DNA from 3 places in the Paenibacillus sp. YAF4_2 genome. Region 2 is predicted to be linked to each of the others. Evidence: riboswitches for the same ligand, from Rfam matches in the RefSeq annotation. Region 2 holds a riboswitch; each other region holds the start of a gene.
The links. Region 2 has a riboswitch for cyclic di-GMP ahead of AB4Y93_RS14095 (glycosyl hydrolase family 28-related protein). Riboswitches for the same ligand answer to the same signal wherever they lie in the genome.
Positions count from the first base shown of each region.

Region 1 (10,442 bases), on a different contig from region 2:
CTGTGGCTCCTGTTACACCAGTTTCGCCCGTGGCTCCTGTCGCACCTGTTGCCCCTGTTACTCCCGTAGCTCCCGTGGCACCCATTACTCCCGTCGCCCCTGTCGCTCCCGTAGCTCCTGTTGCTCCTGTTTCGCCCGTCGCTCCTGTTGCACCCGTCGCTCCTGTTGCACCCGTTGCCCCTGTCGCTCCTGTTGCTCCAGTTTCGCCCGTTGATCCCGTTACCCCTGTTGCACCCGTGGCACCCGTGGCACCTGTGGCTCCAGTAACACCAGTCACTCCAGTCGCTCCCGTTGCACCAGTTTCGCCCATTGATCCCGTTACCCCTGTTAATCCCGCAGCGCCTGTCGCACCTGACGCTCCTGTTGCTCCAGTTACTCCCGTAGCCCCAGTGGCACCTGATGCTCCGGTAGCTCCTGTCGCACCCGTCGCTCCTGTTGCCCCAATTTCTCCTGTAGCTCCTGTTACCCCCGTTGCTCCAGTTACTCCTGTCGCACCCGTCGCCCCTGTTTCACCTGTTGCCCCTGTTGCCCCTGTTGCCCCTGTTGCCCCTGTCGCACCAGTTGCCCCTAATAATCCTATTTCACCCGTCGCCCCTGTCGCTCCCGTTGCTCCTGCTCCTGTTGCACCGGTTGCCCCTGTCGCACCAGTTTCGCCCGTTGCACCTGTCTCTCCAGTCGCTCCAGTCGCTCCAGTCTCCCCACCACTGCTGCCTGTCGGTCCGGTTGGCCCTACTGCACCAGTCGCTCCCATCTGCCCGACACCAGTCGCGCCTGTCGCACCAGTAGCTCCAGTTGCACCTGGATCTCCCATAGCTCCTTGAACACCTGCAGCTCCTGTTGCACCTGGCACCCCATCCACACCAGCTGCTCCTGTCACACCAGCAAATCCTGCTGGCCCTGTCGGTCCAGTTGGTCCAGTTGGTCCAGTGGGACCAGGTGGACAATGGCATCTAAGCCCATTCGTAATCATGACCTGAATAGAAGAAATAATGGCAATAAACTTGTTCGTATAGCTCGGATCCAAACATCCCTGCTTTACAATCGACAACAGAAGATCCATCAGCTGTTGTAAAGCTACCCCTATACTTAATGGTGAAAAGGGCATTACCTTTGCAGCAATAAGAGTAAGCTCCAACTTGGCCAGCAGCCGGGCTTTATTCGCATTTTTTATTCGGGAAGTTTGAGTCAATGTCAACAGTCGCCCCAAAATATCCCGTAAATGCAAAACAACATTCTCCGTCGCGTTATCTTGAAATAAGACTGGAATAATAGCTCTCAATTCTTGTAGAAGCAGCAAAACTGTCCCTGTATCATGACCATAGCCCTTCATTTTCCCTGAGGATCCAGAATGGGCTCGATTCAGCTTGCGGCGCTTCACTAACAACACCTCCTTTTATCCAATCGTTTCCCAAATATTAATTACATATTGACGAACAGGTTTCATAAAATCTTCATCGAATACTTAATCAGAATCACATGCTCCACATCATGTAAAATCCATTAAACATAAGGAGTCACTTATGGACGAAAAAAGAAAATGGGCATACAAGAGATTACTTTACGCTTCTCTTCTGGACATGAGGGCAATCGCCGGAAGAGGGTCTTTTCTAAGCAATCAGCATCCTTATTTATGGGAATTTTCTTTCGCTTTCCATAACTTAGCAAGATTTAATATCTTCGATTTCGAAGGCTTTGACGAAGATCATTTTTGGCGGGACTTTGACATATTAAGAACGAAATTCCCTAAGACAAATGACTATTATAAAATGTTTAATGACTTCCTTAATGAGCCATAAAGCACTTCGTGTCAACACCATTTACTACAACCTATATAGTTACGTTGTAAAGCTTTTCATCATAACTACTTAAAAGGAGAATCACCAATGATTCCACAAAGAGTCAGCTTAATAACTGTTGGTGCTTATGATCTGCCTACACTTCGTGCATTTTACCAACGTTTGGGATGGAAAGAGACTCTGTCAAGCTCGGATAACTATGCCGCGTTTCTTACAGCAGGAGTAATCCTGTCTTTGTTCCCGATTGAAGAATTAGCCCGCGATGCCGGCGTAACGTTCACGCAGGATAAACAATCTTACTCTGCTGTTTCGTATGCCATTAATGTGGACGAGCCTTCTCAAGTAGACTCCACCATTGAACAAATCCGGGAAATTGGCGGAAAAATATTACGAGAACCTAGCGATGCTTTCTGGGGAGGACGGACGGCTTACTTCGCAGATCCGGAAAATAATCTATGGGAATTGGCGTGGAATCCCACTGCCGTGTTTGACGAACGAGGTGGAATGATTTCCTTCTAAAGGGAGGCAGTACAAAATGGAAATAACAATTCGAAATATTCATGATACTGAACTTAATACTTTTGTAGAAGTCCTGACTGAAGGGGCAAGATGGATCGCTAAGAATAACGTTCCGATGTGGGATGAAGCCGATCTAACCCTAGATCAACTATTACACAGCCTAACCATAGACAACGTGTATGCAGCCATAATTGGCGGAGAATTCGCGGCCGTCATGATCTTACAAGAAGAAGACAGCTTCTTCTGGCCGGAGGATCTGTCGAACGACTCCCTCTATCTCCACAAGCTGTGCATCAGAAGAAAATATGCAAAGTCCGGATTATCTAGCAGCATGCTTGAATTTGCGAAGAATCGTGCACATGACTTACATAAAAGCTATCTGAAGCTGGATTGTGCCTCTGATCGCCCTTCCCTTCGCCAATTATATGAGCAGCATGGCTTTCAGCTTGTCCGCGAAGCGCAAGTCATGGAGAAATACTCTGCTGCCTTCTACCAATACAAAGTAAAGAGCTATGCCGAAGCCTAAGGCTGCGACATAGCTCTTCTGTTTTTTCACTCTACTTCAGCGGCACCCAGCTCAACTGTCGAGCTTGCCACTTCAACTCCGTTCACCAACAAGGCGATACGATGCTCTCCAGCATAATGTTTGCGGGTTGATAGGTCTGCAAAACGATGAATTCTGTTGCCAGAGAGTGTTGAGCCGCCTGGAACGGTTTTGTCTGATAAGAGAAACAGCTTACGAGAAGCTTTCCCTCCAGATTTCACGAAATCTATGCCGTATTCAATCCGTAGATGCATCGGCTCACCGTCTTTGGCTTGCAGCTCATATTCCAGACGGCAGTTATCTCCAATCTCCAACAACGCTGGACGAGCATGCAAGGATGCCGAAATGATGATCGGATCTGATTCAGCTGCTTCCATCGCATAGCCAAACAAAGCAAGTACCTCCGGATGAGCTTTGCGTATCAAATTTCGGCAGGCATGCCGGATAATCCAATCCGTATAGGGATGCTGACCCTTCCATCTGCGGGCTGTCTCGATAACAACATCCGGATGGTCCTTAACAATATCATTCAGATTATTGGCGACACTCTTACGGACATACAAAGATGGATCTTCCTTCAATAACTCTAGAATTGGAAGAATCGGCGATGGATCTTTCTTAAAGACAAGAAGTGCTTGTCCCCACGGTAGTCGCGGTCTGCAGCCTTCGCTTGCCAAGCGGCGTACATGTTCATCCGGATGTTGTGCCCAGGTTAGCATTTGGCGAATCATTCGCTTCGGGTCACGAAGCAAAAACACACGAACGGCGAACTCCGCCGAAGATTTGGTAGTGAATCGTTCTAAAGCTTGCATAGACAGCTCCCAATGCTCCTCTGCCCCTCCATACACCTCTACAAAATCCGGGAAAAATAAATAAGGAAAACCTGAGCATTCCTCATATACGGCATACAAAACAGCTAACGCATCTTCATAATCGGAAGGCAAATGCTTACCAAGTACGATTGCAATTTGACGGATCCGTCCTTTCAACTCCAATTGTTCCCACGCTTCATTCATTACCTGTGATACAAACGATTCTATATCAAATAACGGGTATGCGGCCTTTAATTTATCGGTAAACTGCCTTAGAAAAGCTTCATGATACATTTCTTTTAACGGCTCAGCCAATGGTGTTCCCCTCTTCGACAATCTCATATTCTTAGTGTTATCCATATCACCATTATAGAACATTTGTTCTTATATGGGAATAGCCACTTTTTCAATATAAAAAAAGAAACCAGCTTGTCTTATAGACAACTGGTTCCCCTATTTTGTTAGACAAGTATTAGAATTCGTTAATTCCCAAGTTAAACTGCCACTGAATACCAAACTTATCGGTAACCTGTCCATACAGTTTACTCCAGAACGTCTCTTGCAGCTCCATGACGATCGTACCGCCATCACTCAATCGATTAAATGCCGTACGAAGTTTTTCTTCTTCGTTCTCTACATACGCCAGTGTAATATTGTTGCCTAGAGTAAACGGCATACCAGGGAAGATGTCGGAGAACATCACATTGCTTCCGCCAATGTTCAGGCGAGTGTGCATAATCAGGTTTTTGGCTTCTTCAGGCAATGGATAATCCGGATGTGGCGGCACTTCACCAAATGTCATGAGCTTAGGCTTGTCCAAACCGAATACAACTGCGTAAAACTCCGCCGCTTCTCGGCAATTCCCATCAAAGTTCAAATAAGCATCAACGGACATCTAGATCTCTCCCTGTGCGAATAGTATTATGATCGCTGAATGGCAATCCTTCAATAATGTACCATTTCTCGCAGCAAGAATCAAAATTTTCTATCTAGTCTTAAACTTCGACAGCACTTCTTGCAAATGCTGGGCCATATGGCTGAAATCTTCCGCAGATGCAGAAATATCTTTCATTGATGCAAGCTGTTTTTGAGAGCCCAGCGAGATACTTTGGGAGTGACTATGGGTAGATTGAGTCATTGTCGCAATCTCTGTCATAGACGCTGTCACTTCTTCCGTACCTGCTGACATTTGTTCCGATGCAGCCGATACCTCTTGGATTTGGCTCGAGATTTCCTGGAAGGTCGCCGTAATCCTGCCGAATACCTCACCAGCCTCATTGATCAGCTCCGAGCCGATTCCAACATCTTCAACCCCTTGATTCATCGCATGTACCGCTCTTGCCGTTGTTCCTTGTACTTCTTGAATCAGCTTCGTAATCTCAGACGCTGAATGAGCAGATTGCTCCGCCAGCTTCTTCACTTCATTTGCCACAATAGCAAATCCTCTGCCATGCTCCCCTGCTCTTGCTGCTTCAATGGAAGCGTTAAGCGACAGCAGTTGCGTCTGATTTGTAATCTCTTGAATGACCGACACGATATTGCCGATTTGATTCGATTTCAATTCCAACTCTCGGACTTCTTCAGCCGAATTGCCAACGGATGTATGGATCAGCTTCATTTGTTCAACGGCATGCGTAACAGCAACTTGTCCAAGCTGAACTTCATCCAGCGAGGTTTGAGATGCTTCTGCAACAACAGAGGACGATTCTGCAATCCGCTGCACACCGGTAGCCATCTCTTCCATCGCTGTAGAGGTTTGTTCAGCCGCCACCATTTGATTCTCTCCAGCTGTTGCGACATTTTGAATCGCATCACCAATCTGACTGGAAATATCGACCGAATCAACAGACGCTGCCGTCAGCTCTTCCGAGGATGCGGCAAGCTGTTCAGCAGCAAAGCTTACTTTGCCAATGGTGTCAGAGAAGGAATCCAGCATTTGATTCATATGATCTGCAAGAGTGCCCAGTTCATTTTTCGTTTTCACTTCAAGCCTAGGCCTTAAATCGCCGCTTGCAAGCACTTTAATCACATTCGTTATGTATACAATTGGTGTCGCCATTTGGGTTGCGGAGATATAGGTAGCGATCAACGCCAACAGCGTCATGACTAATGCAACTCCGATTGTTTTCCACAGCATATCCGTAACCGGCTTCATCGCTTCTTTCTCCGGTATCGACAGCTGAATCACATAACCATTCTTGTCGCTTCGGCATAGCCGATTTTTTTCACGCCATCAAATGTAAAGGAATAATTGGTATCGTGTCCTTGTTTCGCTGATTCGAATGCTTCCACAGTTGCAGGCATATTCAGGTCATATACGGTTTTGTTCATGACCAAATCTGCTCTCGGATGACTGATAACGAGGCCATTGTTGTCCATTAAGATGGCATAACCTGTTTTACCAACCTTCGTATCACGAACAATTGCAGCTGCAGCATTGATCTCATAACCAAATATGTAGAATCCATAAGCTTTGCCGTTTTGCATAAGTGGTGCGGCGATGACAATAGAAACTTTGGAAGGATCAACTTTGTTCACGAGCGGATTACTAACCGTTAATCTACCTTCTGATACGGATTTGAAATAAGGACGTTCAGATACATCAATCCGGTCACCGGTTCCTGATACGGTAAAATTCTTGCCCGTCATGTCGAGGGAAAAGCCTGGGGACATTAAATCCGGATTTTCTTTTATAAAATGTTGAATCAACTCGTCATGCTTTTGTGCATCTTGACCATAATATTGTCCGATGCCTGCTAATGCATTTATTTTGGTCACTTTCGACTGTAATTCCTCGTCCATCCTTGCTGTAATTACATCCGCCTGCAGGGCAAGATCCTTTTTGATCTGGCTTTTGAATAAGGAAGAGTTGGAAAGGAATAACGCAACAGACATGGACGCGACGATCGCAACGGCGATGATCAGCGTGGTAATCAACATGCGATGCGCGATCTTGCGTGTCTGGAATATTCGGGGTAATTTGAACCTCTTCTTCATCTGTTATATGCACCCTCTCATTGTTGTCGGTTGGCACAACAAAAAGACCTCTGCTCTTCGTGAGCAGCCCGGCGATCATACCAGCTGCAGTTTCCTGCTTCGACTTAGACCCGTGGCTTTGCGTCCCCGCCTTTCACGCCTTTATGCATTTTTGAGCGAGGTCACACTTAGTAAAAGATTAACGTGATGCCAGCACGACTTATCCTACACTATAAATTTGAGTTTTCCATTGCTTTAAAGTTAGAAAATTGTTAGATTTTCCGCGCAATTGGGAGCTATACCCAAGTTTCTTTTCCACCATGGATAGTGTAAGATGTAGAAAGCGATTCAGAAGATACAAATAAATGGCAGGAGTTGTGGGGTTTGGCAAAAAACGAAATCATTCTAACACCCGAAGGTCTTAAGAAGCTTGAGGAAGAGCTCGAAGAGCTGAAGACCGTCAAACGTTCCGAGCTTGCACATCGTCTTAAAGTAGCCATCAGCTATGGCGATCTAAAAGAGAACAGCGAGTACCACTCGGCCAAGGATGACCAAGCTTTTATGGAGACAAGAATTACGCAGCTGGAGAAAATGCTGAAGACCGCACGTGTATCTAACTCGGTTGATACGACGAAGGTTGGAGTTGGCTCGAGCGTTGTTCTGAACGATATTGAGGTATCTGAGAAAATCGAATACCGCCTTGTTGGTCCCGCAGAAGCAGACGTATTTAATAATAAAGTTTCATATGAGAGTCCGCTGGGCCAAGCGCTAATGGGCAAAAAAGTTGGAGATATCATCAAAGTTGATGCGCCGATTGGTATCATTAAATATGAACTGCTTGAGATCAAAGTGAACAACTAAAGAATAGGATGCAGCATACGATGCTGCATCCTTTTTTTTACCACATCGGAATGTATAAGTTCTTTAAAGCCATAAAAATCATTCCGATTGGCGATAAAAACTTCCGCTTAAACGCGGTCGCTCATCTTCGAAGTACTCCGATAGGAGTTTTTCTCATTCTTCGAACAGTTGGATGAAGTTCTGTGCACTTCTGGATAAATACCGATCCTTGAGCCAAATAATACCGACATCTGATTGAAAATCTGCATCTGATATCGTGAGCATCTTTATAGATGGAAGAGGAAAAGAAGCCATGACCGACTTCGGAAATACGGTTGCTCCAATGCCGGCTGCTACCAACGCTACGATGATTGCTACACTTGAGCATTCGCAGATTACCTTTGGTTCAAAGCCATGTGCTCTTGCCTCAATCATAACGCGGTGATGCATGGCGATGGTTTTGTCGGTTTTAAGAGTCAGAAACGGAAGATCCGCCAGCTCGCTCATTAATAAGGTGTTCTTATCTGGGTCACTTACCCAGCCGGACGGAAGTACGGCCACATAGGGATCAGACGGCAGCGGCAAGACAGAGTATGGCTGTGTATGTAAGGTCGATTCGAAAGGGATCCTCGCAACAATCAGTTCAATATCCCGCTTCTCTAGCAGACTGCCGAGGATAAAATGGTCCCCTTCCCATATTTTGAATGTGACGTTAGGATACAGCCTGCGGAATTGCTCAATAGGCCTTGGAAGCAAGGAAATACAGGACACGACAGAGCCGATCGCGAGTGTGCCGTGAAGCCCGGCATCCAGCTCTTTCACTTCATGAATGGTCTCGTTAAATTCCTGCAGCAGCCGTTCTGCTTTATTCTGCAGCAGTTCACCCGCATGAGTCAGAACAAGCCCTTTTCCACTTCGATCGAACAGCGTGACGCCAAGTTCATCCTCCATCAGCTTTAGCTGACGGCTCAGCGGAGGCTGTTCCATGTTGAGCGCTTTCGCCGCACGAGTGATTTGTCCTTCTCTGGCGATCGCCAGAAAGTACCTTAACTGTCGTATATCCATAGCCAGCCCCCAATATACCTTTTCGGTATGTGTTCACAATAAAACAGATACTTTAAATATATCGATTGGCATGGTACGATTCAACTATAACTAGCAACAAGGAGAGATCAAATACGATGAAACCAACCATCACAATAGAACTTTCTACGAACAAAAAACCGAAACCAAAAGCATCTGAGCTTGGATTTGGCAAGTATTATACCGACCACATGTTCATTATGGATTATGATGCAGCTACTGGCTGGTATAACCCGCGCGTCGTGCCTTATCAGCCGATTTCGCTTGATCCTGCAGCCAAAGTGTTCCATTATGGTCAAACAATCTTTGAAGGCCTTAAAGCTTACTTAACCGGTGATGGCAAAATCCGTCTGTTCCGTCCGGAACAGAATATGGCACGTCTTAATCGTTCCAATGCACGTCTTAGCATTCCTGCAGTAGACGAAGAGCTGGCGCTTGAAGCGCTGAAGCAGCTTATTCTGACAGACAGCGACTGGATCCCATCTGATGCGGAAACTTCCCTGTATGTACGTCCTTTCGTTATTGCAACGGAAGCACAGCTTGGTGTTAATGCATCAACGCAATACATGTTCATGATCATCATGTCTCCGGTAGGCTCCTACTACGCGGAAGGCATTCATCCCGTTAAAATCCATGTGGAATCCCAATACGTTCGCGCAGTACGCGGCGGTGTCGGCAATGCGAAGACTGCTGGTAACTACGCAGCAAGCTTGAAAGCGCAGGAAGAAGCTTATGCTCATGGCGCTTCTCAGGTGCTATGGCTTGATGGTGTTCACCGCAAATATATCGAAGAAGTAGGCAGCATGAACGTCTTCTTCAACATTGATGGTACTGTAGTAACACCTGCACTGAACGGCAGCATTCTCGATGGCATTACACGTGACTCGATCATTCGTCTGCTGAAACATATGAATGTGCCTGTTGTTGAAAGACAGCTGTCAATCGATGAGGTTGTTGCAGCTCATCAAGAAGGTCGTCTTGTCGAAGCATTTGGAACAGGTACTGCCGCGGTTATTTCTCCAATCGGGGAACTGTCTTGGGAAGGTACTCGTTATGTCATTAACGAAGGAAATACCGGCGAGCTGTCGCAAAAGCTGTACGACATGCTGACCGGTATTCAAAGAGGTACAGTAGAAGATCCGTTTGGTTGGTCCGTTATTCTTGAACCGTCCGAGCACCTAGCTGCACGTTAATTGCCATAGGTCTTTACAGACATTTGGTCTAAACTCTTAAACTCATAACCTTGCTTGCGGGCTTCGTCGATAATCGATCCGAGCGCAGCGGCATTATCTTTGGACACGGTATGAAGCAGGATGACCGCTCCGGGATGAAGCTGGGCGACCACTTGATTGTAGGCGAAGCCCGCTCCTCTTTGCATGTTCACATCCCAATCCTTATAGGCAACGGACCAGAATACGTTTGTATAGCCGGATTCCTTACTTACCGCCAGCACATTGTCACTGAAAATCCCTCTTGGCGGCCGCAAATAAGTCATGGCCTGCTGTCCGGTCAGCGTATTGACCTGCTCCTTCACCTTCTCCAGCTCGGTACGAATTTGTTCAGCTGAGATTTGAGTCATATCTGGGTGGGTCCAGGAATGATTACCTACAAGATGACCTTCGGCCGTCATCCTTTTCACCAGCTCAGGCTGATCCTTCACATAATGCCCCGTTACGAAAAATATGGCAGGCACCTGCTTCTCCTTGAGCACATCAAGCACTTTAGACGTATAGCCATTCTCATACCCATTATCAAAGGTAAGATACAGCTCCTTCTTGGTCGTGTCCCCTAGAAAAATCGCTCCATGCTTCATTACCACATCTTTGAAGCCCTCTTCATTAATCGAAGGCAGCTGCCCGCCTACACTTTTCT
Region 1 covers NZ_JBFRCT010000015.1:100,580-111,021, forward strand. Annotated here, with positions in the region: gene AB4Y93_RS26815 (collagen-like repeat preface domain-containing protein) at 1-1,378, opposite strand, end outside; gene AB4Y93_RS26820 (VOC family protein) at 1,884-2,315, shown strand; gene AB4Y93_RS26825 (GNAT family N-acetyltransferase) at 2,332-2,841, shown strand; gene AB4Y93_RS26830 (DNA alkylation repair protein) at 2,868-3,986, opposite strand; gene AB4Y93_RS26835 (VOC family protein) at 4,144-4,566, opposite strand; gene AB4Y93_RS26840 (methyl-accepting chemotaxis protein) at 4,657-5,859, opposite strand; gene AB4Y93_RS26845 (cache domain-containing protein) at 5,856-6,668, opposite strand; cyclic di-GMP riboswitch class I at 6,728-6,826, opposite strand; gene greA (transcription elongation factor GreA) at 7,032-7,508, shown strand; gene AB4Y93_RS26855 (LysR family transcriptional regulator) at 7,662-8,552, opposite strand; gene AB4Y93_RS26860 (branched-chain amino acid aminotransferase) at 8,669-9,763, shown strand; gene pdaA (delta-lactam-biosynthetic de-N-acetylase) at 9,760-10,442, opposite strand, start outside.
Region 1: it holds a riboswitch for cyclic di-GMP, as region 2 does, so the genes downstream of both, AB4Y93_RS26845 (cache domain-containing protein) here and AB4Y93_RS14095 (glycosyl hydrolase family 28-related protein) in region 2, are expected to answer to the same signal.

Region 2 (10,442 bases):
CAAGGGAGACGACAAAAATACCCTTACCCACCATCATGAAGGCATCCGCCCTTTATGTATATAAAATAGTTCAAAAGGAATAGAAAACCGCATCCTATAGCCGATTTTCATCTCAGAAAACGATAGATTAAGCCTATCCTGATGTATTATAATCCCCCAATCTCTCGATGTAAATAAATAGAAATTGATTTTTCTAATTCCAGTTGTCGATTCTTTTCTGGCATTCTGTAAATCTAAGAGATATTAGCCTTATATTAACACAACTTTCATTTAAAATATCTCTGCGTATGAAGCCAAATGTCGGCTATTGTCATCAAACTAAAAAAGCCCTCGAATCCTGCGCGCTGCGCTAGACTCGGGGGCTTTTTTCTATTTCTTTATTAAAGGGTAACGACGTTTACGTTCGTAGGTGCCAATTGGATAAGGAAGTTTGTCGCTTGAATCGTATTAGCCGTGCACGTGATATTTTTTTGGATATATTGCTCAAGGTAAGTCGTCAGGTCGATGCCGCCGCCATTTACCATTTCAATCTTGTTATTCGAAATTGTACCGTCCTCGGCATTTTGCCAAGTCCAGATTCCTCTTTCCCCATTCTCGATCGTGTTGCCTATAATTGTGAAGTTCGAAATATTGCCGAGGCGGATTGCCGTTTTGCCGCTTACTACACTTTTTGAGCCCATAATAATCGTGTTACCCGAAATAGTAATGTTACTCACTGTTTTCGAAGCGCCGACTTCAATTGCTCCGTAAAAGCTGCCTTTACCGCTAATCGTGTTGTTCGTAATCGTGTTGTTGCTGCCATATATGCTGATTGCCGAGAACATATCCGGAGCAAGCTGGCCTTTGTCAGCACCTTTGTAGTAGTTATTCGACAGATATGAGTTAACGATCGTGTTTCCTTTTACCGTAATGCCTTGTGCATAAATTTTGATTGCGCGCTTAGCCGTGTTTTCGAATTTGTTGTTTGCAATAACGCTATTTGTATCCGTGCCATTATTGTTATCTATGTTCGGATCTTCATAGTAGATGCCGTCACCGTCATCAGCAGGTCCGATATCATGGATATACGAGTTTGTGATCGTTACATTGCTCGCTGCCGTTTCCGATTTGCCCCAAGTTGTTGTTACATAGATACCTCTTGCAACCAGGCTGCCGCTTACCATATTGACTGCAACGATGTTTTTAACTTCCGTGTTGTCGATTGTTATCGATTTCGTGTTGCCGTATACGAGAATGCCTGACAAAACTCCCGAGTAAAAATCGCTGCTTTTATTTGTACTGTGCGAAGCGTTAGCTACAACCATGTTCTTAATGGTTACACGTTCGCTGCCGCCTTCGATAACGAGGACGCGGTTAACGAGTTTGTTGCCGTCCAGCGTAAGGCCGCTTATTTCGATATCTTTTCCTGCAACGTGCATCAGTTCATACCCGAATGTCGCGTTTGCTTTAATGATCGATCTTGCGCCGTCGCCTGTCACTTTCATTCCACCGCTTACTTGAAGAGCATTCGTAGGATTAACGATATAAGTGCCAGCTGGGAAGTATACCGTCGTTTTAGATGTTGCGCCTTGCGACAATGCTTTCGTCACCGCTGTCGTATCGTCTGTTTTGCCATCGCCTTTTGCTCCGAAAGATTTTACATTAAGAACCTCAGCTGCATATGCTTTCTGGACGGGCATGAATTGAAGAAACAAAAAGCCAACAACCATTGCCATTACCATCAGCACCACTTTCTTAGCCCATTGCTTCATCATATCGCATGCCCCCGATTCGTTATTTTTGATAAAAAAAATAGGAAAATCCCAATGTTTCAGGATTTTCCTATAGCTATTCCTGAAAACATTTCGGAAACTGGCTGGCATATGGTTTCCCATTTAGCCCCTGTAGCTTTGCGTCCCAAGCTTTCGCTTGGTTTGCCGTTATCGTTGTTTTCGATATATTTAATTGGTATAAAATGGTAAATTAACAACAAAAAAAGAGCCAAATGAAATGTCATTGGCTCTTGTAATAAGAACCTGAAAAGTTTTGGAAACTGGCTGGCACATGGATGAAATCCACAAGCCCCTGTAGCTTTGCGTCCCGCATTTTCACACGGTTTGCCTTTTCGACATCAGGTGTATGAAATTAGTAATATTTAACTAAATATTAGCATGCCTCTAGTAATATAGCAACAGTTTTCAATAGATTTTAAGCCCATTTTTTTGAAACTGTTTACAATGAATTCCTAAACCAGTATGATGAGTTTGAAAGCCAGCATCCAAACTGTAAGTCCTCTGAGAAGGTTTTTTTGTAGTTCAATAGGACCATATGAAACCCTTATAAGGGTTTCTTAATAAAGGACTATTTATTCTTGTTTACTACTATATGAGGTGGAACATTTGAAAATATTAATAACCGGCGGCTATGGCTTTATTGGCTCCTTCGTAGCGGAGAAATTTTTCAAGGAAGGCCATGAAGTAATCATTATCGACAACATGTCATCCGGGAATGTTACAAACTGTCCGTTCAGGCACACTTCTTATATTGCAGATGTCGAAAGCACCGTCTGCGAATCAATTTTCCAGAACCATGAAATCGATGTGGTCATCCACTTGGCTGCCCAAATTAACGTCGTTACCTCCATGGAAAACCCTTATGCCGATACGAAATCGAACATACTGGGCCTCACCAACATCCTTCAGCTCTCAGTCAAACACAAAGTCAAGAAGTTCATCTTTGCATCTTCAGCTGCTGTCTACGGCTTAAACGACCAGATTCCGTTATCTGAGGAAATCCCTTGCCAGCCGGTGTCCCCGTACGGCATTAACAAACTGCTTGGTGAATACTATTGCACCAAATGGAATGAGCTTTATGAGCTGAACACGCTTTGCTTCCGATTTGCCAACGTTTATGGACCGCGTCAAGGCTCTGTAGGAGAGGGCGGCGTCGTTTCAATTTTCATGGAACGGTTGCGTGATGGCAAAGAACTTGTCGTCTACGGCGACGGCGGACAGACGCGTGATTTCGTCTATGTCGAGGATGTTGCTGACGTTATTTATATGGGAAGCTTGTCCCAGCAGACTGGAATTATGAATCTATCTACTAATACGGAAAATTCAGTTAATCAGCTGATCGAGATTTTAACGTCAATGCAACCCGCTGCCACAGTCGTAACAAAGGAGACGCGCTACGGAGATATTTACCGCTCTAGGCTGGACAACTCCTTGTTGAAGCAGTCGCTAAGTTGGGTGCCAAAATTTTCGCTTGAGGAAGGCTTGCAGCGTACTTTCGCGTGGTTCTCGCAGTCTTTGCATGTTCAGGCTAAGGTTACAGAGGCCAGCCAAGCCGAGCAGACTAAACCCGGATCTGCACTGGATGCCATCGATATCGACCATGAGCTGATCAACTCTTCCCTATCGCGCAATATCCGCAGCTTATATCTTAGCCAAACGGAGCGTTATATTGAGGATAAACCGGTACTCAAACCCGAAGTATTTACAGCTGTGGTGCGCTCCAGACAGCAAGCCAAGCGTAAATTTAACGCTAATTTTGCACTGCTCGCATTGTCGGACGGGATTATCGACGATAAATCGCTGCTAGATACGATAAACGGTCTGCTGCGAGAATCTGACTATATCGGCCTGACGAAGAACAACCAGGTACTCATCCTGCTGTCGAACTCCTCATTAGAGGATGCCCATATTGTAGTGAAACGCCTCAAACCTTATTTCGATGGGGCTAAAGTCATAGATAAAGAAGATTCATTTTATATTGATGAGCACACAGTTGAGCATATTTATTTATAATACAAAAGGCGGCGCACCGGGACAGCTTCATGTCCTAATGGTGCGCCGCTCTTATTTAGAGCCAGCATTTATTAACGCTTTAGCAATTGGGACGATGTCAACCAATCACGTCCTGCTCTTACAATTTCCTTATAACCAGGTAGCCTGACCCCGTAGAAGGTGCGAAGCTCGCCACCCCAATCCGCCTTAGAAGCGGCAACGGAAGAAAGATTCGCTCCGTAGAAATCAAATTCTTCAATGCCTATGGATGATAAATCGGTAAATTCGCAGTTTTGCAGCTGCTGAACGACGCCATTACGCAGATGCTCGCTCTTGGTTGCCGAAATCCATCCCAGAGCTCGCCCCTCATGATTCACGATCGTAACGCTGGAACTCACCGGCTCACCCTCTTTTGAATAAGAAACGTAGCAACGAAAGCTTTCGTCTCCGAGCAAACCGCGCACAAGCTCAAGATCGTCCACCGACAGCTGATGGCTGAACCCTTTACGCTTCTCGGTTCCCGCCAGACACTGGTAAACGGCGGACATGTCCTCTGTCTTTGTCGAATAATAGCCTTGTGCGTCCGCTTTCTTTATTTTGTTGCGAATCGCCGGGCTTGCGCTTTCAATTGAATAAGGCAGCTTAACATAATACGTATATTTAATATCGGCCTTGAAACCCCGCCAAAGAAATGGCCGGATATCGGTTATTTCGGGCGGTAGTACAAAGCTGTTCGAGCTGCCGTTAGCAATAAGCTCATCAATAAGCAAATTCGCCGTTTCATGCCATTGCTTCGTAATTCGCTGTGCCTTGCTGCTCGGCGTCGGCTGGAATAAGGTAGGATGATAGGGATTAAGCGGGGGCAAAAATAGTTTTCCGCTTTTATCTAGAAAAAACAAGCTCTCGCAATATGCGTCAGAGTTCGACGCTTGGAATTTTAGCAGCTGTGTCTCACAATTCCATTTCTGACGGTTAAACTGTTCCCATCCGCTCAGAAATCGTTCTTTTTCGATAAATAACAGACTAAACTCCTTTCCGAAAGCAGTTCTGCTATCTGTATTCTACTTCCAATGACATTAAATCCCATGGTACCCTTGGAGTCCTAGATCGTCAAGACTATATGACAATATTTCACAAAAAAAGGATGCCGCCGCGACCCGGGTCGAGGATGCTGCCTTCTATAGTCTCACGCAGCACAAAGAGAAAATGTACCGGATAGCCTACTCATATTTGAAAACGAAACCAATGCTCTTGAGGCCATTTAAAAAATCCCGCTTCAACCAAACGGCCAAAGCGGGATATCCATTTTACTCTAAATAACCGGAGCCGGCATTCCGAACTCTGCCCACTGTTCTTTCGTTGGGCCGAAAAGTTCCGGGGTACGAAGACCGGCCTGACGCATCAGGACTGTCATTTGACCACGATGATGAATCTCATGCTTGACGAGGATATCAAGCGTCAAACCGTTTGGCCATTGTTCACCGTACATCTCGCTCAAGTGGTGCAGATTCTCATCCTTCCAACTGGACTGTACAGCATCAAGGAGTCCTTGCGAAGTCCGCTTATAGGCTGCCACAATGTCTACTGCAGATGCTGGTACCGGCTCATCTTCCCTTGGTCCTTCGAAAGACAATCCCGTGCGCGTTGGCATTTCGTGTACCGTCTGTACAAGATGCCAGGCAAGACGTCCAAGCGTACGATTCTCGCTTGTAATCTGTTGGCTCAGAGACTCGTCTGTGAGCATCTCCAGCGTTCGTTCAGTTGCTGCCGTTTCATGCTGCCAAGCTGCTACAAAATCCTCAATATGCTTAAACATCATTAACAACTCCCTTTATGTAGAGTAATGGAACATAAAACCCATTATAGCATGGTTTGTTTGAAAAATTTGTAAGTTATCTATTCCTCATGGTACATAAAAAGCCCATATTCCGTCATCACAGAGGAGTGTCCCATTTGGTGAAGCATAGCCGATATATTGCCTCGGTGGTACGTACCATGATTCACAACTTGTATAACGAATTCTGAATATCTGGTGTTCAATATTCCAGCGTAAGGATTATCCAGAACTACCTCTTTCTCAAGATCCTCATGCTGGCTAATATAGGCTCTGAATCTAATGGACAATTCATCGTACATAGCCTCCAGTTCTTCAAGACTTTTAGCTTCTGCATCTGCCTCGATTGGAACCGATGCTTCCATAGCCTCCCTCATACTTTTACCCATTAAGATATCCAGCCAACCACAATCAACCTTGTATATATGCACCATAACCTTCGCCACCGATGGAAACACGCTTTGAATTTCCTGTTTGTATAGGTGACGCGGAAGCTCCTTTAAGCGATTAAAGATTCGTTTATTCCCCCATACGTGAAAGTCGTAAAATCTCAGGCAATGCGTATTCAAATCCATCATTTCAATTACCTCCGGTTTCTGTAGTTAACTTATACATTCATCTTACGATGGTCACCCTGACAACTGTATGTCAGGGAAGAAAGTTTAACACAAAAAAAAGCCACCAATTATGCCGGCAGCCTTTGTCGTTGTTCCTATAGTATTACCAGCATTACCCTTGTGAGTCTTCCTCACTTCTGTATTCCAAAATATCGCCAGGCTGACAATCCAAAGCCTTGCAAATCGCTTCTAAAGTAGATAGTCGAATCGCTTTGGCCTTTGCATTTTTTAGAATGGAGAGATTAGCCATCGTGATTCCGACCCTGTCCGAAAGCTCTGTAACACTCATTTTCCTTTTAGCCAGCATGACATCAATATTAATTATTATGGCCAAGTTAATCACCTCAGATCGTTAAGTCGTTTTCTGATTTTATATCAATAGCCTCTTTCAAGAGCTTCTGGAGAACGGCAGCAAACACGGCGATCACCATGGAGGCAAAAATTATGACCAATCCAATGACTATGACACCTGGGGCATCGTCTCTCTCAGCAAAAAGATAGAAGAGCGGCAAGCCTAGCACATATATGCCACTGATTATTATTGCACAGTATTTTATATTCTTTAAGACTTGCACAGATAATTCAGAGAAAGCTTGATCCTTATCAATATAGCCGAGCAGTTTAAACGCTTGGTACAAAGCAATATAAAAAGGTATCGCCGCGGCATACAAATCGATAAACACAAAGTATTTGAGATAAGTATCATCTGGGTATAATTCGGCTGTATAATTGGCAATCTCCGGTACCGCAAATATACACAAAGCCAGAATGGGGATTCCAATGAGAATAACAGCGACCTTTAAAAAGAGTGTTGTCCCTCGTTTCACAACATGCACCTCACTTCATTATTTTCAAATTGAACTTACCACAAAATTTATCGTATTACAATATATTTAGATTGTTTTGAAATATGCGCATACAAAAAAGCTGCCGATCCCTCGGCAGCCTTATAGTACTATTCTTCCACCTGCGCAGATAAATGCAGCTCGCGGTATTTAGCAGGGGTAATCCCTTCCTTCTTCCGGAAGGTAGCGACAAAATGACTGACGTCGTTAAAGCCGGCGAGCAAGGACACTTCCTTAAGGGCCATACCAGGATTCGTGACCATGATCTTCTTCGCCTTCCGAAGCCGCAGCTGAATGAGGAAGGAATACGGGCTCATGCCGAAGGCATCCCGGAACAGCTCATTCAAATAAGAAACGCTGATTTGAGCCTGCTTCACGATTTCCGGCAGGCCAACGTTTGCCGAGCAATTGCTCTCCATCCATTGTACAACCGGACGCAGCTTATCATAGTATTGCGACAGCGAGGGCTGGTCATTACGCATTCCGAATTTTCTTAGCAGCATTAGAAAATGGTACAGCTCTGTGGAGAATTCGAGGCCCGAGAATTCAGCATCCCGGTCGGCCTTATGAAGCATTTCGCCAACTACATCCGCGAACGATACCTGATCGGCCTCCTCCGTATAGATGGCTGACATATTCATGTTAAGCGCATCCAATATGGCGGATGCAGCGGTACCTCCGAATGTAATGTAGATCGTAGACCAGCGGTCCGAATCCGACAGAGGATGATACTTATGGGGCGTAAAGGGAGTGAGCAGAACACCTTTCCCAGCTGTCAGCGCAAAGAGTTTCCCCTCCATTTCAAAGCTGCCCTCCCCACTAATCGTATAGAGCCAGTGGTAATACGGATAACCATCGGGTCTGGCAAACATGAGCTCCCAGGCACTATATCCAATAGTCTCAATAAAGAGAGGGAGCGACCGCTCCAAGGAATTGAATACGCATCGAATGTTCTCATCGTCCCAGTTCAACTGTGATCCCACCTAGCTGCAGTTATATTCTAGCAAATCCAAGTATTTTTCGGCATTAAAACCATCATTTCCTGTACCTGTAAACTGAAAGTTTGCTGAATCAAGGAAAAAAGCATTCTGCCTGCCTTAAGAACAAGGAAACAGAATGCTCTTCTGAAGTATGAATTAGTACGATTTGAAAAACTTCACGTTATCTATGTTAATCCAGTTGTTCGCATTAGCATCCGAATAGATACCAATCTCAGCTTGGCCATTGGTCACCTGGATGTTGTCGATTCTGACCTTCACCCATGAGGCTGTGTTGACCGGCAGAGCCGTCTGCTTCTCGGTGCCTCCATAGTTCTTGGCATAAATGTAAGCTGAATTTTGCCCGCCGCTATTTAATACCCAAGCTGTTAAGGAATAAGTACCATTCGTAAGACCTGTCTTCACCTGATACGTTGAAGCTTTATACGCTGCCGAATTCCACAAGGTCAGCTTATAATCGCCAACTACACCCGGCTGTTCCGTCTTGATAGAGCTTAGATTAGCCGTTGTATTGGCCCAAACACTCCAGCCTGAAGGCGTGCTGGTATAACCGTTCGCCTCAAAGCTTCCGTTTGTAAGCAGGTTCGTTGGTGTAGCTTCATTGAACACGGACAAGGAAGACAAGGCATTACCACTGAAATCAAACAACGTTTGGTTATCCCAAGGGTTAGCCAATAAGCCCGTGTCATTGTTATAGGCCGCACCTGCAGCAGAACCCCAGTTTGCGCCACTTACCGGCAGCCAGGTTGGTTCCCACCAGAAGATCCCTCTGCCATGACCATTAGGCACATCCTTAACAATCTCTTTCAGATCGCGCATATAAGCCACTTGCCCAGCTGGTGTCGCCGGATAGCCGCCAACGCTTTCTTCCGTCGTATAGAAGGAGTCGCCAAGTCCGTCACCGTCATTCAGTGTCCAGCCGTATGCGGTTTCGACGATCATAACGTCTTTATTGTATTTCTTGCTGATATTGTTCAGGTTGTAGGCCAGCTGCCCCATTGTGCCATGCCAGAACGGATAGTAGGACAAGCCGATAATATCAAAATTAACACCTTTCGCGATAATGTTATCGAACCACCACGTATACAGGCTGTTGTCGCCGCCCATATCCAAATGCAGAATAATTTCGATATCCTCACCTGTTGCAAGTGCATCATTAACGCCGTTAATTCCGGAAGTAAGCAGCTCTCCTAGTTTCGTAAAATCAGTAATGGTGCCGCCGACTTTTCCGTCATCCCATAGAATACCGGAGCTTTCCTCGTTGCCCATCTGAACCATACCCGGCATAACACCTTGTGCTTTCATTGCCGTAATAACGCTCTTCGTATAGTCGTGAACAGTTGTCTTCAGCTGCGCGTACGTCAGACTTTGCCAAGCCTTTGGCTTCGTCTGCGTGCCTGGATCCGCCCAGAAATCACTGAGCTGGAAGTCTAACAGAATACCCATACCCTTTGCTTTGGCCCGCTTCGCAAGTGCAATCGTCGTGGCCAGATCATTGGTACCGCCGCCATATGGATTACCATTACTGTCATACGGATCTACCCAGATCCGAAGCCGGACATAGTTCATTCCATGAGCGCTTAGAATTTGCAAGGCATCCTTCTGCACGCCGCCCTCATAGAACTTGCCGCCTTTCTGTTCCACCTCGCTTAGCATCGATACGTCCCCACCCATGATGAACGTGCCAGCTGCCTCAACCTTCTTAGTGCCGATGTTAGGCATCAGAAGCGTAGCGGCAACTACGAGTAATGCACTTGCTTTCAACCATTTTCTCACGATTAACTCTCCTTCTTGGATTCAAATTGGTGAAACACATCTATTGAATCGAGAGCCTTTCCTTGGAAGTCAAACCATGCTTGATTGGCCCAGTGATTCCCCATTGGAGCGACATCATTGCCGTACTTCATTCCCTCAGGACTTGCCCAGGTTGTGCCTTCTACCGGCAGCCATGCCGGCTCCCAGTACACAATGCCAAGCCCTTTGCCATCTGGCACCTGATCGACTGTCCGCATCAAGTCATACAGGAACTGCGCTTGTCCTTCCACTGTTGCCGGATAGCCAGCAATCTTGGACAATGCGTCGGTAAAAATATCCGCGCCGGTTGGACTATCCGCCGTATGACCATAAGCCGTTTCGATGACGAGTACTTCCTTGTCATAGCGGGCGCTGACATCTTCCAGATTGAAGCGCAGCTCCTCCAAACTTCCGTGCCAGATCGGGTAATAAGACAGGCCAATAATGTCGTAATCGACGCCGCGTGCAGCCATTTCATCAAACCAGGTGCGGTACAGCACATTCGAGCCGCCGGCATCGAGATGCAAAATAATTTTCATTGCTCCGGTTTCTCTTGTTGCCCGGATTCCTGCATTTAATAGACTTACTAG
Region 2 covers NZ_JBFRCT010000005.1:215,200-225,641, reverse strand. Annotated here, with positions in the region: gene AB4Y93_RS14100 (polysaccharide deacetylase family protein) at 1-37, opposite strand, end outside; gene AB4Y93_RS14095 (glycosyl hydrolase family 28-related protein) at 381-1,754, opposite strand; cyclic di-GMP riboswitch class I at 1,844-1,928, opposite strand; cyclic di-GMP riboswitch class I at 2,025-2,111, opposite strand; gene AB4Y93_RS14090 (NAD-dependent epimerase/dehydratase family protein) at 2,379-3,785, shown strand; gene AB4Y93_RS14085 (GNAT family N-acetyltransferase) at 3,857-4,630, opposite strand; gene AB4Y93_RS14080 (DinB family protein) at 5,077-5,583, opposite strand; gene AB4Y93_RS14075 (DinB family protein) at 5,661-6,176, opposite strand; gene AB4Y93_RS14070 (helix-turn-helix domain-containing protein) at 6,328-6,549, opposite strand; gene AB4Y93_RS14065 (DUF2975 domain-containing protein) at 6,560-7,042, opposite strand; gene AB4Y93_RS14060 (AraC family transcriptional regulator) at 7,171-8,031, opposite strand; gene AB4Y93_RS14055 (glycoside hydrolase family 53 protein) at 8,197-9,834, opposite strand; gene AB4Y93_RS14050 (glycoside hydrolase family 53 protein) at 9,837-10,442, opposite strand, start outside.

Region 3 (10,442 bases), on a different contig from region 2:
CAAGAAGTCCTCTAACCAATTGCAAATAAGCTGGATAGCAAAAAATGCAGCAACACCAATCCATACGCCTGCTTTTCCCGCAAATACTTTCGCAAACGTAATACTAAGAAAGATCATAACGATAAGCAGAGCACCTGATACCATCATCGACCAGAAGCCTTTCTCCGCCAAAATGTCCGACACAAGCAGCGAGCCTGTATCCAGAGTAAGGCAAAGGGTGAGGAGATGAATAACGCCTAGCACAACGATGACAATCAAGCTTGCCAGACCAAGCAATAAAGGCGACAAGACCGTATACAAAGCTGGAAGCGGAAGCAAACGGCGATTGAAATAACGCAGATTGCGTTCATAGGTCCTGCAGATTGTGACGCATACAGCGACAGAGACCGCAAGATACAAGAGAAACGCCAACACATACAACAGTTCATTCGCCCAATGATTGATTTGTCCCGTCACGGTTAATGCTGCTTGAGCAACAATAAACAGACAACCTACGACTAGCAAATAACTAGAGTTTCTTTTCCAATCATATTTTACGAGCTTCAGCAAATCTATCATTCAGCAAACACCTCTTTAAACAGCTCATCCACACTCTTACCCCTGGTAAAGCGTATTGTCTCCACTTCCTCTTGAAGCACTACATTCCCGTTCTTAATAAAGATAACCTCATCAAAGATCCGTTCAATATCCCGTACCAAATGGGTTGAAATAACAAGACAGCTGTCCTCGTTATAGTATTTGACGATTGCGTCTAGAATTTTCTCCCGGGCGACAGGGTCAACACCGCCAATTGGCTCATCCAGCAAATAAAGCTTGGCATTACGGGATAAAGCAAGTGTTAGCTGCATCCGGTCATTCATCCCTTTAGACAGCGTACTGATCTTATCCGACGGCTTCAGATTCATGAACTGCAGCATTTCATTTGCCTTCGCCTCGTCAAAGTCCGAGTAGAAGTCCTGATAGAAGCCGATCGCGTCTTTCACGCGCATCCAGGATTCCGTCAGCGGCTTATCCGGCATAAAAGATGTCCATGCTTTTGTCCGCTGACCACTTGGTTCACCGCATACAAGCAGTTGGCCGGAGGATGGCTGCATCAGACCGGCCGCTATTTTCATCAGAGTACTTTTGCCGCTGCCATTGCTGCCAAGCAAACCTATAATTTTACCAGGCTGAACTTGAAAAGATACATCCCTGAGGGCATGCTTAGATCCGTAAGATTTCGTCACACCTGATAATTCCAAGATCGATTCCACGTTTCTATTCACTCCTGTCAGGATGTTTGTCTGTTCCGCCGTCCTTCACGGCATCTGTTACGATTGCGATGATATCGTTCTTGTTAAAGCCAAGCTCCTTCATGCCCTGTACAAACCGTTCGAGCAGCTCGCCCGCCATCTCTTTCTTAATCAACATAATCGTCGACTCCTCGCTGGTCACAAATCGGCCAAGTCCTCGTCTTGTTTCTACAATCCCTTCCCGCTCCAGCTCCTGGAACGTACGTTGAATCGTATTCGGATTAATCTGTAGCTCAAGGGCAAGGTCCCGTACGGATTCAATTTTATCGCCTGGGCTTAATTTGCCGGTAATGATCTGCTTCTTCACATAATTCATAATTTGGATATAAATCGGCATATTGTTGTCAAATACGATTGTCACGGATGTTGATTCTCCTTTCCTTCGTCGGCCCGGGAAACGCCTCGCTTATGCGATATCGCGCTTCTTAAATACAGCAAAGCTGACGGATAGGAACAGCGCCATATATACAAGCAGTATAACAATGGAAAAAGCCATCGTCATCCCTTCAATCGGCGGTCCGTCTCCGTTATAGACCGACAGATCTGTATTACTGAACAATAAATACTTCGTAATGGTATAGCGGGAGAGCAGCATAACAAGCAGGCTTCCTACCATCATGGAGAAAATCCCGACACCAATTGACGCACCATTCGATTTCGTCAAAATTCCGATCATAAAGGTCATGGTGACGAACACAATCGAATAAACTGCAAGACTCGCGATATTGGTTAAGAAATCCGACCATGTAGACTCACCAGCTCCACCGCCGTAAACGATATAGCCGGCAACAACGGAAAGCACAGCTGCAGTAAGGACCAAAGTAAGCGTATATACAACCGATATGATATATTTGGATGCTAAAATTTTATGGCGGCTTTGCGCTCGGATTAGGAGAAATTTAATCGTGCCGTAACGATGCTCTTGCGTAACGCTGCCCGCCGCTGCAAGGACTGCAAGAACCGGTACAAGCTGCCCCGCAGCCTGCAGCATGATCGTCCCTGTAGCGAAATCCACTGTTGAGTTAAGGCCATCTGGCGATAATTCATAGAAGGCGTAAGCTAATATCCCAAATACAACAGCCAGGATCGCATACGCGACGAAAAATGATCTTTTCTTAGACAGCTTCAGCCATTCATTTACCAACAATCCTGTAAAATTACGCAATGCGGTTCCCTCCCGTCAGCTTCATAAATTCTTCTTCGAGTGTTTCACGAACTTCTTCAATTCGGTAAATCTCCACGCCTGCCGTTGACAGTTTGCCAACAAGGCCCGGGATTTGATCCTGTCTGAGCTGCAGGGTAATCCGATTCGTTAATGCATCAGCTCGCGTAATCGTTATATCCTCCATCAGATTGATTAACTCCTGTGCACGCTCTGCATTTCCTACTTGAAGCGAAATAGACAGAAGCTTTTGTGTAGGAATCTCAGATTCACCAAGTGAACGAATCGTAACCAGCTTGCCTTCCTGAATGACAACAATCCGGCTGCACATCAGTTCAATTTCGCTCAGCAAATGACTGGAGACCAATATCGCTATGCCCTCTGCTTCGGCGATTTGTTTCAAATACTCACGCATCTCTCTAATCCCGGCTGGATCCAGACCGTTTGTTGGCTCATCCAAAATCAGCAGCTTAGGCTCATGCAGCAGTGCTTGTGCGATACCAAGCCGTTGACGCATGCCAAGGGAATAAGCCTTCACACGTTTACCCAGCGCATCCTGCATCCCAACAAGTCTTGTCACTTCCGCGATCCGGGCTTCTGTCACACCTGCGGTCATCCGTTTATACTGCATCAAATTATCGTAACCGGTCATATACGGATAAAACTCCGGGTTCTCTATAATCCCCCCGACATGACTGATAGCCTGCTCGAAGTTTGTACGCACGCTTTGTCCGCAAATACGTACATCCCCGCTTGTCATTCCAATCAAGCCTACAATCATTCGCATTGTAGTTGTCTTACCTGCACCGTTTGGACCAAGCAAGCCTACCACTTCGCCCTTCGCAATATCGAAGGACAAACCATCAACAATCGCTTTGCCGCCTATCTTTTTCGTTAAGCCGTCCAACTGAAGCACAATCGATGGATTAGATATTTTAGCTGTTTTCATCCCGCAGCTCCTTTTGTATTAGTGTTATAGTTGAATAGTACACTAGGTCATTAGTATTGTAAAGAGGCTTTTTTGAAAAAATTATCCATTTCCTCTAAAATAGAAAAGCATCTCCATTCGAATCGGAGGTTTTACGATGAGATTGTTTCATTTTAGCGAGGAAAGCTCGATTAAACGTTTTGTTCCCAGGGTAAAAGCGAACCGCACCAATATGCCTCCTGTCGTATGGGCTATTGATGAGGAGCATGAATTCACTTTCTTTTTCCCAAGGAAATGCCCCAGAATTGTATATAAAAGATCAGATGGCTTAACGGAAGCAGATAACCATTTGTTCTTTGGTCTCACTTCCTGCAAGATCATCATTACGGTAGAGACGGGATGGTATGACCGAATTAAGCAAGCAACCTTATACCGTTATGAGCTGCCTGCCGATTCTTTTCAATTATTTGATGAAACTGCCGGCTATTACATCTCCACGGAGACGATTACTCCACTAGCGGTGGAGCCGCTTACTAATCCGCTGGACCTATTGATGGCAATAGGCGTCGAGGTTCGATTCACCTCTAATCTACATCCACTGCGAGAAGCTATTTTGCAATCATCCCTTACCGATTTTGGCATACACCAATTTGATCAAGCAAGCACTCAATAAAACGTCAAAAAGGCTGTTCTCCCATTAGATTAACTGGGAAAACAGCCTTTTGATTGAGCTTTGAAAAGAAATGAAAAGAAATTGAAAAATATTACACTTTAAAGATTGCTGCCTTCTCTTTCAGCTCACGAGAAGATTGCTGCAGGTTCTGCGCCATCCCTTGCAGGTTGTCAGAGATATCATTCTGCTCAATAGACAAGTGACCCATTTGCTCCATCTTCCCATTCACCTCGGAGGAGGTATGCAGCAGCTTGTCCACTGCGGTTACGATGTGAGTGATGCCTGTTGTGATCTCATTAATGGCAGTCGAGATTTCACTTACCTGCTCAGATAACGTATGGCTTTGCTTCTCTAGTCCTTTGAACACATCACTTGCCGAGATGGAAGCCTGCTTTGTAGAGAAGATCACTTCTGCAAAAGCTCCCATACTCTTGCTGCTTGATGCCACGTCCTCTTGAATGAGCAGCATTTCCTTCGAAATATTTTTCGAGATCAAATCGGTTTGACCCGACAGCTTGCGAATCTCTTCAGCAACTACTGCAAAGCCTCTGCCATGTTCCCCGGCGCGTGCTGACTCAATCGACGCATTCAGTGATAACAGATTGGTCTGCGTATTCACATCTTGGATATTATTGAGAAATTTCGAGACATTGCTATAACGTTCTGTAATTCGGTTGAAGGCTTCTGTCACCTGGTTAAATTGCTCTACCGTCTGATTAACCATCTGAACGACACCTTCCATATCAACCGAGCCTGTATGGGAATCATCTTTCATTTGCTGCATGTCTTTATTGATGTAGTCGCTCGAAGCCGCAATTTCCTGCGAGCTTGCCGAGATTTGCTCGGTAACTGCCGAGATTGAGGTAGCATCATCATATTGGGAGAGCAATACGGCTGTACCCAGATCGATTTGCCCTTTCACTTGCTCGGACGCCGTACGGTTGCGGCCAATCATCTCACCCATCTGGTTCGACATTTGAAGAACGGTCTGGCTGACACTAAGGGTTGCTTTTACCGTAGCTTTCAAATTATCACCCATGGCTGCAAGCGAGCGATCTATATCGCCAAATTCATCTTTTCGGTCCAGCGATTTATCATAAGTAAAATCATTATGCTGATAGGCGTTAATACGACCCATGATCCCTTGAAGACCGGCTTTAATACTTTTTACTAGTCCAAAAGTAAACAGGAATGGAATTACTGCTAGGAGCAGCACGTTAATTAAAATGATGATATTGGCTGTATTAACACTGTCGGACAGTTTCTTATCCGTATGCGCCGCATCAACTGTAATGCGCGCATTCACATTCTGATTCGCAAATTCCAGCTCGTTTAAGTAGATATTTACGAGTCTAAGCACAAGTGCTGATTTCATTTCGGCAGTCAAATTTTCGAACTCCGTTACATTAGAGCTCTTCAAATCGTTATACGCGATCTCATAGATGTTACCTTGTCCAACATAATTCTGCTGTTCTTCTTCTGCCGGAAACATTTTGTCCAGCTTCTCGAACGTTTTCTTCAAATGCTCCAGTTGACCAGGCATGTCCGCCAGACGTTCTTTTGGATCCACCACCGCAGCTGCAGTGCTGTCATTGTTGTTCTCAATCGAGTTAATCATCAAGAGCAGCGTCTGAAGCAGCGTATTGGATATCCCCTCATACTCGCGCTGCGCACTAGTTAACGTATTTGTTTCTTTTACAGCATGTGATACCGATAGGTTCTGCGTGTAAATAAATACACCAGCCACTACGTTAAAGAAAGTAATAATACTGGCTAACAGGAGCAATCTGACTCCTATCTTACGTCTGCCACCCAAAACCCGTTTGCTTGATCCCAGCCATTGTAATGCACTTTTAACCCGTTCCTTCATCCTCGTCTCTCCTCGCTGTCACTGAATAAACAAATAAGCTATCCGGCCAAAGACGGGCGGATAGCTGGTTAAGGCACTATGTCCTGCATCCGGCGGTCTGGCAACCATCGCTATATCCAGCATTAGGCCCATAACTTTGCGTCCTTGCCTTTCGACAAGTTTGCCTTTTTCAGTGTAATTACGACTATTTTCGACACAGGCACTAGTTTAGGATAAATCTACCTTTTTGTAAACAAAAAATGGTTCTATTGCCATCCCTCTATTACTATCGGCTCAACTCTTTGAAACCATTAGTAATAACGGTATAATAGATTCACCTTACATTGACAGGAGACGTGCAGAATGGAATTTCGGTTAGATCTGATTGAAGATAAGGTTGAGTTTTTTGAAGCAGGCGATTTGCGTACGCTGGAGCTAAGGATTGACCAGCAAATTGAGAATAATAAAGCACTGCTGCTGCAAGTTCATCAAGTCCAGCATCATGCTGTTTTTAATCCGAATACAGGGAAAATGCAGTACAGTGCAGTCGTTCATTTCAAGGCAAAAAAACGTTAAAAACTTTTTTCAAAAAAGGGGTTGCATAATCGGTACAAGCTGTGGCATAATACGTTTTGTGCCCGATACAAAACAATATGCCGGTGTAGCTCAGTTGGTAGAGCAACTGACTTGTAATCAGTAGGTCGTGGGTTCGACTCCTATCGCCGGCACCATCTTTTTTTTCCAGGACGTAGCTCAGCTTGGTAGAGCACCTGGTGTCCCGACCATAGAGCTAACATTCAGGAAGCTTGATAGCGATCAGGCTTTTTTTGTTTTCCTAAACTTTAAGATTCCCAAAGACTTCCTTTAACGTTTCGATAATAAAGGTGACATCCTCATCGGTAGATGACAACGGCGGACTGATCGTAAGCACATTATTGTAGCCTGCGACGGTATCGCCGTTTTTGCCGATTATTAACCCCTTTGCCTTACACTCTCCAATGATTCGAACGACGCCGGCAAGCGGATATGGCTCCTTCGTTTGCTTATCACTTACGAGCTCAATCCCCATTAAGAATCCAAAGCTTCGGATATCCCCAACAATCGGATGCTCCAGCAGCACCGAAAGTTCCTCCGATAACCGTTCACCCAACGCTGCAGACCGTTCGACCAGCTGCTCCCGTTCCAAAATCTCCAGATTCGCTAGAGCTAGTGCACAGGATGCCGGTGATCCGCCGAAAGTATTCAAATGGCGGAAATGACTGTACATCTCTTTCCCTTTGAATGCTTCATAAATGTCTTTACGCACCGCTGTGGCCGACAAAGGAAGATAGCCGCTGGTTAAGCCTTTCGCCATCGTTACAATATCCGGCTTAATACCGTAATTCATATGACCGAACTTCCGGCCGGAACGTCCAAATCCGCAGATCACCTCATCTATGATGAGGAGCACACCATACTTTGTGCAGATTTCTCGCACTTTCTCTAGATAAATCGGTTCCGGAACGATTACTCCACCACCTGTGATCGCTGGTTCCATAATGACTGCCGCTATGGTCTCCTGACCTTCCCAATTAATGGTCTGTTCGATATCGAGCGCACATTGCAGATTAAACTGTTCAATCGTCATTCCCTCGGGGCGGCGGTAGCTGTCAGGTGGACGAACATGGAGGAAGCCTCCGGCAAGTGGTTCATACATATACTTGCGCTGAGCTTGCCCGGTTGCGGCAAGGGCCCCCATCGAATTGCCATGATACGCCCGGTAGCGGGAGATGAATTTGTAACGGCTTGGAGCACCGGATTGCTCAAAATATTGCCTTGCGATCTTAAACGCCACTTCATTTGCATCGGAGCCGCTGTTGGAGTAGAAGATGATATAATCATCCTCCAGCCATTCATTAAGCTTCTCAGCGAGTCGGATTGCAGGAACATGGCTTTGTGTCAGCGGATAATAGGACAAAGTTTTAAGCTGCTCGTAGGCTGCGCGAGCGAGCTCTTCTCTGCCGTAGCCAACATTCACGCACCATAGTCCCGACATCCCGTCCAAATAGCGGTTTCCCCCGTTATCGGTAATCCATGAGCCTTTCCCTTCCGTAACAACCATGGGAGGTGCCTGTTCATTATAAGGTGACATAGCGTGCCATACATACTGGCGATCCTTGGCGATCAGATCTGCCTCTTCTTGATTAATCGACATGACTCCACTCTCCTTCCTTCAGCCATTTATCATTAATAACGGGCGGTAACCATTTTCTTACGTGTATAAAACTCTACGCCATCCCGGCCATTAGCATGAAGATCCCCATAGAAGGAGTTCTTGTAACCCGAGAATGGGAAAAAGGCCATCGGCGCAGGCACGCCAAGATTGATCCCCAGCATCCCAGCATCGATCTGCTCACGGAATTGGCGAATCGCCTTCGCGCTGTCCGTATACAGGCAGGCGCCATTAGCGAAATCCGACTGATTGCTGATCTCAATCGCCTCTTGCAAAGACGCCGCCCGCACAATCGCAAGTATTGGTGCGAACAGCTCTTCCTTCCAGATCGTCATGCTCGGGTTCACATGATCAAAGATGGTTGGTCCGATAAAATAACCCTCTTCGTCAACTGTATCCAGACGCCCATCACGTATAAGCTGTGCTCCTTCTTTTACCCCCAGCTCAATATAGCCAATCGTCCTATCCTTATTCTCCTGTCTAATCACAGGGCCAAGGAATACGTCCTCCTCTAATCCGTTGCCGATCTTGATATGGTCAGCTGCTTCCACGAGCTGCTGCTGCAGCCTATCTGCCGCATCACCAACGGCAACCACAACGGAGCAGGCCATACAACGCTCACCGGCTGAACCAAAAGCTGCAGCAATAATATTCGTCACTGCAAGCTCCATATCAGCGTCAGGCAACACGATGGAATGGTTCTTCGCACCAGCAAGTGCTTGCACGCGTTTGCCATGCGAGGCAGCAGTCTTGTACACATACTCCGCGACCGGCTGTGAGCCAACGAAAGAGATTGCTTTTACTTGTTTATTTTGGAGCAGCCCGTTCACCACATCACGTGCACCATGCACGATGTTCAGTACACCATCCGGCAAACCTGCTTCCTTGAATAATTCCGCCAGACGGTTCGCCAGGATTGGCGTGCGCTCGGATGGTTTCAAGATGAACGTGTTTCCGCATGCAATCGCAAGAGGGAACATCCAGCACGGCACCATCATCGGGAAGTTAAAAGGTGTTATTCCGCCTACGACACCAAGCGGATACCGATACATGCCTGATTCTATACCTGTAGCAATATCGGGCAGCTGGGTTCCCATCATTAAAGTCGGCGCTCCCGCTGCAAATTCAACGCATTCGATACCCCGCTGCACTTCACCATGTGCTTCCACGTAGCTTTTGCCGTTTTCCGTAGTGATGATTCGGGCTAGTTCGTCCCATTTCTCAATAAGCAGCTGCTGGTATTTGAAGAGAATCCGCGCTCTCCTAGGCACTGCAACCTCCCGCCACTCCTCGAACGCGAGCTGAGCAGCTTGGACTGCACGGTCAACATCCTCCTGCCCAGAGTACGGAACTCGTGCAATGACCTCTCCTGTGGCAGGATTCTGAACATCTTCATAACGACCGCTTGCTGGCTCTAACCATTCTCCGTGGATATAGTTCCGAACCTTAACGACCGCTGACTGAGACTGATGCAAATAGACCACCTGCCTTTCTTCCACTTATTATCTATGTCTAGTATAGAGCCCGATATTACCGTTTTCATTAGACATAATGTCACGAACTGAAGAGGCTTTTTCAACCTGATCGTCACAAACTACGTATTCGAATGTTCTTCCGATCGCCATTGCTCGGGGATTCCTTTGAATCAACAGGGTAAGGTTGGAATACCCGAGCAAAAGCGAACGCTTCAAGCTTTCTGAAAGAAAGCTACTTCGTAAGCATAAACTAACGCTTCTCCAGAATCATTCGAATAACTCCGTCCTCAAAAAAGTAATTTATTTCAAATCTAAATAACAATCAAAAAAACGGTCATATAGTTTTAGGCAACTATATCACCATTTCTGAAACTTTTTAATTTACGTAATATCTTCCTTTTTATGAGAGAGTCTCATTGCATACTTTTATAAAAATGTAGTGCTTCTGAAAGCATTGTTTTATCGTAGCCAGTCTTTTGATGGATTCTAGTGCACCATTGCTCAATATCCTCAGTTGCAGGCTCTTCAAATAATCCTTGAGTTGTGCTTAACACGCTGCTCCAGTTATAAAATTCCCAATGAGCGATTTCATCGTTGAAAGGAACTCTGCATTCTAATAGAGGTCGTTGTTTAATCGTATTCTGGGAGATCTCTGCCGCTTTCCATAAGTCTGTGATTGCAACCGGCGTTGTATCAAAATCCTGCTGGCTCATTTTTCCGTTTGATCGATGGTATTGTATCGTAAGCAAGTTTCCTTCAGCCTTTACCTGAATTTCGGCAGCCGGGAAGAATCCATGTAATTTATCCGCATGATAATCCTCACAATCCGTATCGATTAGAACCGGATTTAG
Region 3 covers NZ_JBFRCT010000009.1:89,848-100,289, reverse strand. Annotated here, with positions in the region: gene AB4Y93_RS20670 (hypothetical protein) at 1-558, opposite strand, end outside; gene AB4Y93_RS20665 (ABC transporter ATP-binding protein) at 555-1,253, opposite strand; gene AB4Y93_RS20660 (GntR family transcriptional regulator) at 1,258-1,653, opposite strand; gene AB4Y93_RS20655 (ABC transporter permease) at 1,699-2,457, opposite strand; gene AB4Y93_RS20650 (ABC transporter ATP-binding protein) at 2,450-3,403, opposite strand; gene AB4Y93_RS20645 (DUF6886 family protein) at 3,540-4,055, shown strand; gene AB4Y93_RS20640 (methyl-accepting chemotaxis protein) at 4,147-5,925, opposite strand; cyclic di-GMP riboswitch class I at 6,014-6,100, opposite strand; gene AB4Y93_RS20635 (YrzA family protein) at 6,268-6,480, shown strand; tRNA gene AB4Y93_RS20630 (tRNA-Thr) at 6,560-6,635, shown strand; gene AB4Y93_RS20625 (aspartate aminotransferase family protein) at 6,740-8,098, opposite strand; gene AB4Y93_RS20620 (CoA-acylating methylmalonate-semialdehyde dehydrogenase) at 8,131-9,591, opposite strand; gene AB4Y93_RS20615 (hypothetical protein) at 10,005-10,442, opposite strand, start outside.
Region 3: it holds a riboswitch for cyclic di-GMP, as region 2 does, so the genes downstream of both, AB4Y93_RS20640 (methyl-accepting chemotaxis protein) here and AB4Y93_RS14095 (glycosyl hydrolase family 28-related protein) in region 2, are expected to answer to the same signal.